DNA from 2 places in the Actinopolymorpha sp. B17G11 genome. Region 1 is predicted to be linked to the other one. Evidence: predicted binding sites of a transcription regulator. Region 1 holds the regulator's gene; the other holds the start of a gene.
The links. Region 1 encodes LexA, which represses DNA repair genes until DNA is damaged. Its sites were predicted from a motif close to TCGAACANNTGTTCGA; they were not measured.

Region 1 (3,407 bases):
TGGCGCAAGGCGGGACAGAACCCGCGATAGCCGGGCGTGTCGCCGGCCAGACCTTCGGGGCGGCGATGTCAGCCACCGGAACGAACTGGGACCACGAGTGACTGGCCCATCTCCAGGTCACCCGCACTCGTCAGGCCATTGAGCCGGGAGATCTCCTCGACCGTGGCCCGGATGTCGGCATCAGGATCCACTCGTGCGGCGATCTCCCACAGCGTCTGCCCTGGCGCCACCGTCACCGTCCTGGTCCGGACCGACTGACCACCGTCAGAGCCCGCGTCGGCGGCCGACGCGCCCTGCAACAGGACAACCGAGCCGAGGACGCCGAGCGCGAGGAAGACCAGCGTCATCACCAGAACGGTGACCCGGCCCCGCCGGGTCAGGGTGACCGGCGCCTGCACGGGCTCACCCGCCACCAGCCCTCGATGACACGCCCGCACCAACCGCGGCCGTGGACCGCGCCGGACTCGCGCCGGAGTGCGCTCGGCGGCGGCCCTGCGGGGGACCGCCTCGAGCCGTCCACTGTCCGACAGTGCCTCCGGGAGGTGGGGCGCGCCCGCCCGAGAGGTCCGCCGGGAACGGAACTCGTCGATGTGCACGACTGGCGCACTGCTGCTCATGTGCCGACCTCCTACGGCGAGAGAACGAACCTCGACCTTGCTCGACGTCGAACGACTGTTCGATCGAACGCCTGGACGATTTTCTACACCATCCCACCGACAGCCCGCCAGACCGCAGGGTCGAAAATAGGTTCGAGGCCACAGGTTCTCCCATAAGAGAGGACCAGCCCCGCCCACGTCGGCCAGGCAGACCCCCATCGGCCAGGTGGGCGCGACCGGCGTCCTGCACGGTCCGCGACACGCTCGCGACACGCCGTCGAACAGATGTTTGAAAGTGGATGACGGAGGCCCTACGCTCCTCGATGTGGGCACCCGGCGGGAACCCGGGAGCCCTTCCTGGAAACCCTCGGAAGGAGAACACCGCTATGCCCAAGCGGAAGAAGTCCGATCGCGACTCCTCCACCGCGGCCGTGCGCGAACTGCCCGACGGGCCGCCGGACGCCACCGGCCTCACGCCCAGGCAGCGCCGAATCCTGGAAGTCATCCGCGAGTCGGTCGAAAACCGGGGATATCCACCTGCCATGCGCGAGATCGGCGAGCTCGTCGGTCTGACCTCGTCCTCATCGGTCGCCCACCAGCTCCGCGTCCTCGAGACCAAGGGGTTCATCCGGCGCGACCCCAACCGACCCCGCGCGCTCGAGGTCTTGTTCCCCGACACGCACCGCCGGGCCGTCTCGAGTGCCCGGATGACGACGTACGACGAGACCGACAGCGGTGACGCTCATCCCACGCCGGCGTTCGTGCCCGTGGTAGGCCGGATCGCCGCCGGTGGACCGATCCTCGCCGAGCAGGCTGTCGAGGAGATCATGCCGCTCCCCCGTCAGCTGGTGGGCGAAGGTGAGCTGTTCCTGCTCAAGGTCAAGGGAGACTCGATGGTCGAGGCGGCCATCTGCGACGGCGACTGGGTGGTGGTTCGCCAGCAACCCACGGCCGAGCTGGGCGAGATCGTGTCGGCGATGATCGACGGTGAGGCCACCGTCAAGACCTACAGCCGGCGCGGCAAGCAGGTCTGGCTGCTGCCGCACAACCCGGCCTATGAGCCGATTCCTGGAGACGACGCCGTGATCCTCGGTAAGGTCGTCGCGGTCCTGCGGCGCGTCTGACCTGTCAGGGTGCCGCGCACACCACCTGACGACCGGGAGCAGCATGACAAACTCCACGACGGGGACCGACGCGACGTCAGGAGCTGACCACGCGCGGTCCGCTGTCCCGCACGATCCACCGCCGGCGAAGGACCCGTTGGCCCCGAACGACGGCAAGAGTCTGGTCGTGGAGGTCGAAGGGATGCGATGGGCACGCATCCCCCTCCAGACTGAACTCTTCGCCCGCGGCGACGACGTGCCGACCCGCGTGACGGCCTACGTCCGCGATGCCGCGCGCCATGTCGCGGAGAGTCCCCACTTCAGCGGGGTCTTCGAGGGACCGTGGTACGTCGTGGTGAGCGAGAAGATCGTGGCGATCTCGCAGGGACGGTCCTACTTCACCTGGGAGATCGACCCGGGACCCGCGGCCAGGGTCCTCTCCCGGCTGGTCCAGCGCACGCCGCACGGCATCGGACTCGGCAGCCCTTGGACGATGCAGCTGGCGATCAACGAGGCGGGCCTTCCCAGGATCCTGGCAGCGGCAGCAGCCAGTGTCGTCGGCAAGGCCGTCCGCCAGCGCGGATGGTTCTACGTCGTGGCCGGGCACCGGGTCAACGCGATCGACGGCCCGACGTCCTATTCGGCGTTCCCGTCCAATGTCTCGGCGAAGCTTCCGCCCAAGGACCCTGGCAAGGTGGCCACGGCCATCACCGACGCCGTGACTGCCCAGCTCCCCGAGGACATCGCCGGGACGCTGGCGGGCACCGTCGTCATCGACTCCAACGACCTCGGCCGTGACGTATTGGGACACGACACCGATCGCCGCCCCGGCTTCTTCTGCGAACTGTTCCGGGACAACCCGTTCGGTCAGGGCCGCCAACAGACCCCGATCGCGATCTGCGTACGCATGCCGGACTGATCAGGCGTCGCGGGCGGCGCGCAAACGCTGCAGCGCTCCGACGGCGACGTCGCGGTCGGGCGTGAACCACATCGGTGGCAGTGACGCCCGCAGGAAGCCGCCGTAGCGGGCCGTGACCAGCCGGGGATCGAGCACGGCGACCACCCCGCGGTCGGACGAACGCCGGATCAGCCGGCCGACGCCTTGGGCGAGCAGCAGTGCGGCATGGGTCGCCGCCACCGCCATGAAGCCGTTGCCGCCGGCCTCGTCGACGGCGCGCTGCCTGGCCGAGGCGAGCGGGTCGTCGGGACGCGGGAACGGAATGCGGTCGATGACCACGAGCTGGCAGGTGTCGCCCGGCACGTCCAGTCCCTGCCAGAGCGACAAGGTGCCGAACAACGACGTCCGCGGCTCGTCCACGAACCGGCGATGCAGCTCCGCCAGCTGCCCCTCGCCCTGGCAGAGCACCTCGAGGCCGAGGCGTTCCCGAACCGCTGCCGCGGCGTCCTGCGCGGCGCGGCGGGACGAGAAGAGGCCGAGTGTCCCGCCGCCCGAGGCCTCCATGAGCTGTGCCAGCTCCTGCAACGTGCGCTCCGAGATGCCACCACGCCCCGGCGGCGGCAATCGTCGAGCGACATAGAGGATCGCCTGCCGGCCGTAGTCGAACGGCGAACCGACATCGAGCGCACGCCACGGCAAGGGTTCCACGACGTCCGTGCCCGCCGCCGCGGCCGGGTCGGTGGAAGCGCCGCCGGGTTCTGCGTTCTCACCGCCTGTGTGACGGCCAGCCGCACGTCCTGACCGGTCTCC
Region 2 (3,407 bases), on a different contig from region 1:
AGGTGTGCCAGACGGTGCTCTCCCGCGGCGGGGGCGTACTCGACCTTGACCTGGCCGGGCGCCATGTCGTTGTGAGCGCCGGTGGCACCCGCGAGTTCCTCGACCCGGTGCGTTTCCTCGGCAATCGTTCGTCCGGCCGCCAGGGCTACGCACTCGCCCGCACCGCCGCGGCCCGCGGAGCGATCGTCACGTTGGTGTCGGCCAACAGCACCCTCCCGGACCCGGCCGGCGTCAAGGTCGTCCCAGTGGTGTCGGTGCGGGACCTGCGTGACGCCGTGCTCGCCGCGGTCCGCGACGCGGATGCGCTGGTGATGGCCGCAGCACCCGCTGACTTCCGGCCGGCCGCGTACGCCGATCACAAGATCAAGAAGACCGACGACGTCTCCGCACCCACGATCGAGCTCGTGCAGAATCCCGACGTGCTCGCCGAGATCTCCCACGATCGACCGCGCCCGGGTCTCGTGGTCGTGGGGTTCGCCGCAGAGACTGGCGACGCACATGGAACGGCGCTGGAGCACGGGCGTACGAAGCTCGCCCGCAAGGGCTGCGACCTCCTCGTGGTCAACGAGGTGGGTGCCGGTCGGGGGTTCGAGGAACCTGACAACGAGGCCGTCATCCTCGACGCCGGCGGGCCGGAGACGCAGGTTCCCCGCGGGCCCAAGGACGCGCTGGCACACCGGATCTGGGACCTCGTTGTCCAACGCTGGTCGAGCTGAGCGTCCGGCACTGGCAACCACGGCAGCACCCGAACCTGTATCGGCCGCCCACTGATCGTTATCATGCGGCGGATGGCTCTCACAGTGGGATTGGCGCTACTCGGCGTCGTCATCGCGTTCGGAGCCGGCAAGCGATGGCAACACAGCCGGCGCGCGGTCGCCGATCACAAGCTCGCCCGCACGGGCGTCCGCACGATGCGTCGGAACAAGTGGTTGTCGTTCCGCGCCTCCGTGGTCATCGTCGTTCTGCTGGTCGCCTATCTCGTCGGCGTGTTCAACCTCGCCATCGACGGTCGCGGCGCCGGCGAGCCAGGACCATCGCCGAGCCCCACTGCGAGCAGGCGCTAGACGCCGGACGTCGCCGTCGGTGCCTGCAGCTCGACCAGGCGATGCCTCAGAGCAGGGTGAGCTGCTCGGGTTCGTCCGCCCCACTCGGCCGGCTCGGGGTCGCGGCCGCGAGCGCTCTCGCCTCCGTGGGTGATGCCGGCACCTGGCGCGCCCGGTTGCGCTCGGCCTTGTCCATGCCGTGCCGGCGCACGGCCTTCTTGACCCGCTCGGTCACGTCGTGCTGGTAGTCCTTCGGCAGGTACGAACCTCGCCGGTAGAGCGCGCGGTAGCGCGGTGCCAGGTGCGGAAACGCCTGGTCCAACCAGGCGGCGTACCACTCGCGGGCACCGGGGCGCAGGTGCAGGAGCAGGGGAGTGACGCTGGCCGCACCGGACTCGGCGATCGCCGCGACGGTCGCGTCGATGGACTCGTCGGTGTCGGTGAGGAACGGCAGGATCGGCGCCATCAGGACACCTACGGTGAAGCCGGCGTCGGTCAGCGTACGGACGGCATCGAGGCGACGGCGCGGGCTCGGCGTCCCGGGTTCGACCGAGCGCCACAGCGCGTCATCGACGAAGCCGACCGAGAACGACAGTCCGACAGCTGTCACCTCCGCGGCCTCGCGGAGCAGAGGAAGGTCGCGCAGGATCAGCGTCCCCTTGGTGAGGATCGAGAAGGGATTGCGGAAGTCGCGCAGCGCACTGATGATCTGCGGCATCAGCTGGTAGCGCCCCTCGGCGCGCTGGTAGCAGTCGACGTTGGTGCCCATCGCGATGTGGTCGCCACGCCACTTCGGTGCCGCCAACTCCCGGCGTACGAGCTCACCTGCATTGACCTTGACGATCACCTTGGTGTCGAAGTCACGTCCGGCGTCGAGGTCGAGGTAGGTGTGGGTGTTGCGGGCGAAGCAGTAGGTGCACGCATGGGAGCAGCCGCGGTAGGGGTTGATCGTCCACTCGAACGGCACCCGGGAGCGCCCCGGCACCCTGTTGATGACCGACTTCGCCCGGATCTCGTAGAACGTCATCCCGGCGAAGCCCGGCGTGTCGAAGGTACGCGTCACCGCGCCCGGGAGAGCGAAGGGAAGAGCGTCGGCCGGCGCGTTGCGGATGGCCGGTCCGGTGGCTGAGCCGGCACCGTTCTGGTGGGGACTGCCGCTTCCGACCGAGCTGTCGGTGAGGTCGCGACCTTCGGGGTCGGCGAACGTGAGGTTGTCCCAGCGCACACAGGCATTCGAACACACGTACGAGCACTTGTCCAACGCCGACTCGGGTGAATCCCGCCGTCAGGAGCCGGGACGCCGCTCACGCGGTGTCCGTCCGGCGTCGGTGCCTGGTGCCAGGATGCGCCGCATGGACGAACCTTCCGACGCCGCGGGCCAAGTACTCACCCGCCAGGAGATCTCCGCTGCAGTGAGCGGGTGGGGATGGCGCTATGTCCTCGGGGTGGTGCGCACCTCGATCCAGGTGCGGTCGCTCGCCGAGGCGGCCAGGGTCGCGGCCACCGTGGTCGACGCCTGTGGTGGCGACGTCGACGGTCGCCTGACGATCGACGTGCGGCGCTTCCGCGTGGTGCTGTCCCTGCAGTCGTCGGCCACGGCCTCGATCACGTCGCGCGAGATCGAACTGGCCGGCCGCATCTCGTCGACTGTAGGTGAGCTGCAGCTGTCCACGACCCCGGACGTCGGTACGGACGCGCCACGATCGGTCCAGCTCGTGGAGCTCGGAATCGACGCGCTCGACATCGCGCTGATCCGCCCCTTCTGGAAGGCGGTGATGGGATACGCCGACGAGCCTGGCGCGTCAGGTCCGCAGGACCCGCTCGTCGATCCGATCGGCCAGGGTCCCGCGATCTGGTTTCAGCAGATGGACGCGCCACGCCCCCAGCGCAACCGCATCCATCTCGACGTCTCGGTCCCACACGACGAGGCGGCGGCTCGGATCCAGGCTGCGATGGACGCAGGCGGCAGGGTGCTCTCCGATGCGGCCGCGCCGGCCTTCTGGGTGCTGGCCGACCCCGAAGGCAACGAGGCCTGCGTCTGCACGTGGCAAGGACGGGACGGCTAGGTCGATTCCGGCGGCCCAGCCGTCGTGTGGTCCCGCGCGAGTCGTGGTTTCCAGAGGTCTCCGGTCGTCGTGTCTCACCTCTCGAACGGCCGCGTTCGACATTTTCTCCCACGCTGACGTGTGGACCGGGCCGGTGTGGTCCCTCTCGCCGGTCCGCCTGGCTTCGCTGATTTCCTCACGGTTCGTACCAACCGGACCACTGAAGGTGTCGTCACGCTCAGCATTCGGCCGGCGGCATTCAGGATGAAACGCACCCCATTGGTACGCCAGTGCCGGTGTCTCTCGTTACGCTGGGCTG

Region 2: the regulator LexA is predicted to act here: its motif matches at 2,277-2,292, upstream of ABN028_RS20880 (Rv2578c family radical SAM protein).

Annotation. Positions count from the first base shown of each region.
Region 1 is NZ_JBEFTW010000002.1:260,333-263,739, reverse strand. Features, by position in the region: gene ABN028_RS03555 (LysM peptidoglycan-binding domain-containing protein) at 69-617, opposite strand; gene lexA (transcriptional repressor LexA) at 983-1,720, shown strand; gene ABN028_RS03545 (hypothetical protein) at 1,764-2,618, shown strand; gene ABN028_RS03540 (ATP-dependent DNA helicase) at 2,619-3,407, opposite strand, start outside.
Region 2 is NZ_JBEFTW010000021.1:41,333-44,739, reverse strand. Features, by position in the region: gene coaBC (bifunctional phosphopantothenoylcysteine decarboxylase/phosphopantothenate--cysteine ligase CoaBC) at 1-716, shown strand, start outside; gene ABN028_RS20885 (hypothetical protein) at 789-1,064, shown strand; gene ABN028_RS20880 (Rv2578c family radical SAM protein) at 1,111-2,268, opposite strand; gene ABN028_RS20875 (4a-hydroxytetrahydrobiopterin dehydratase family protein) at 2,396-3,109, shown strand.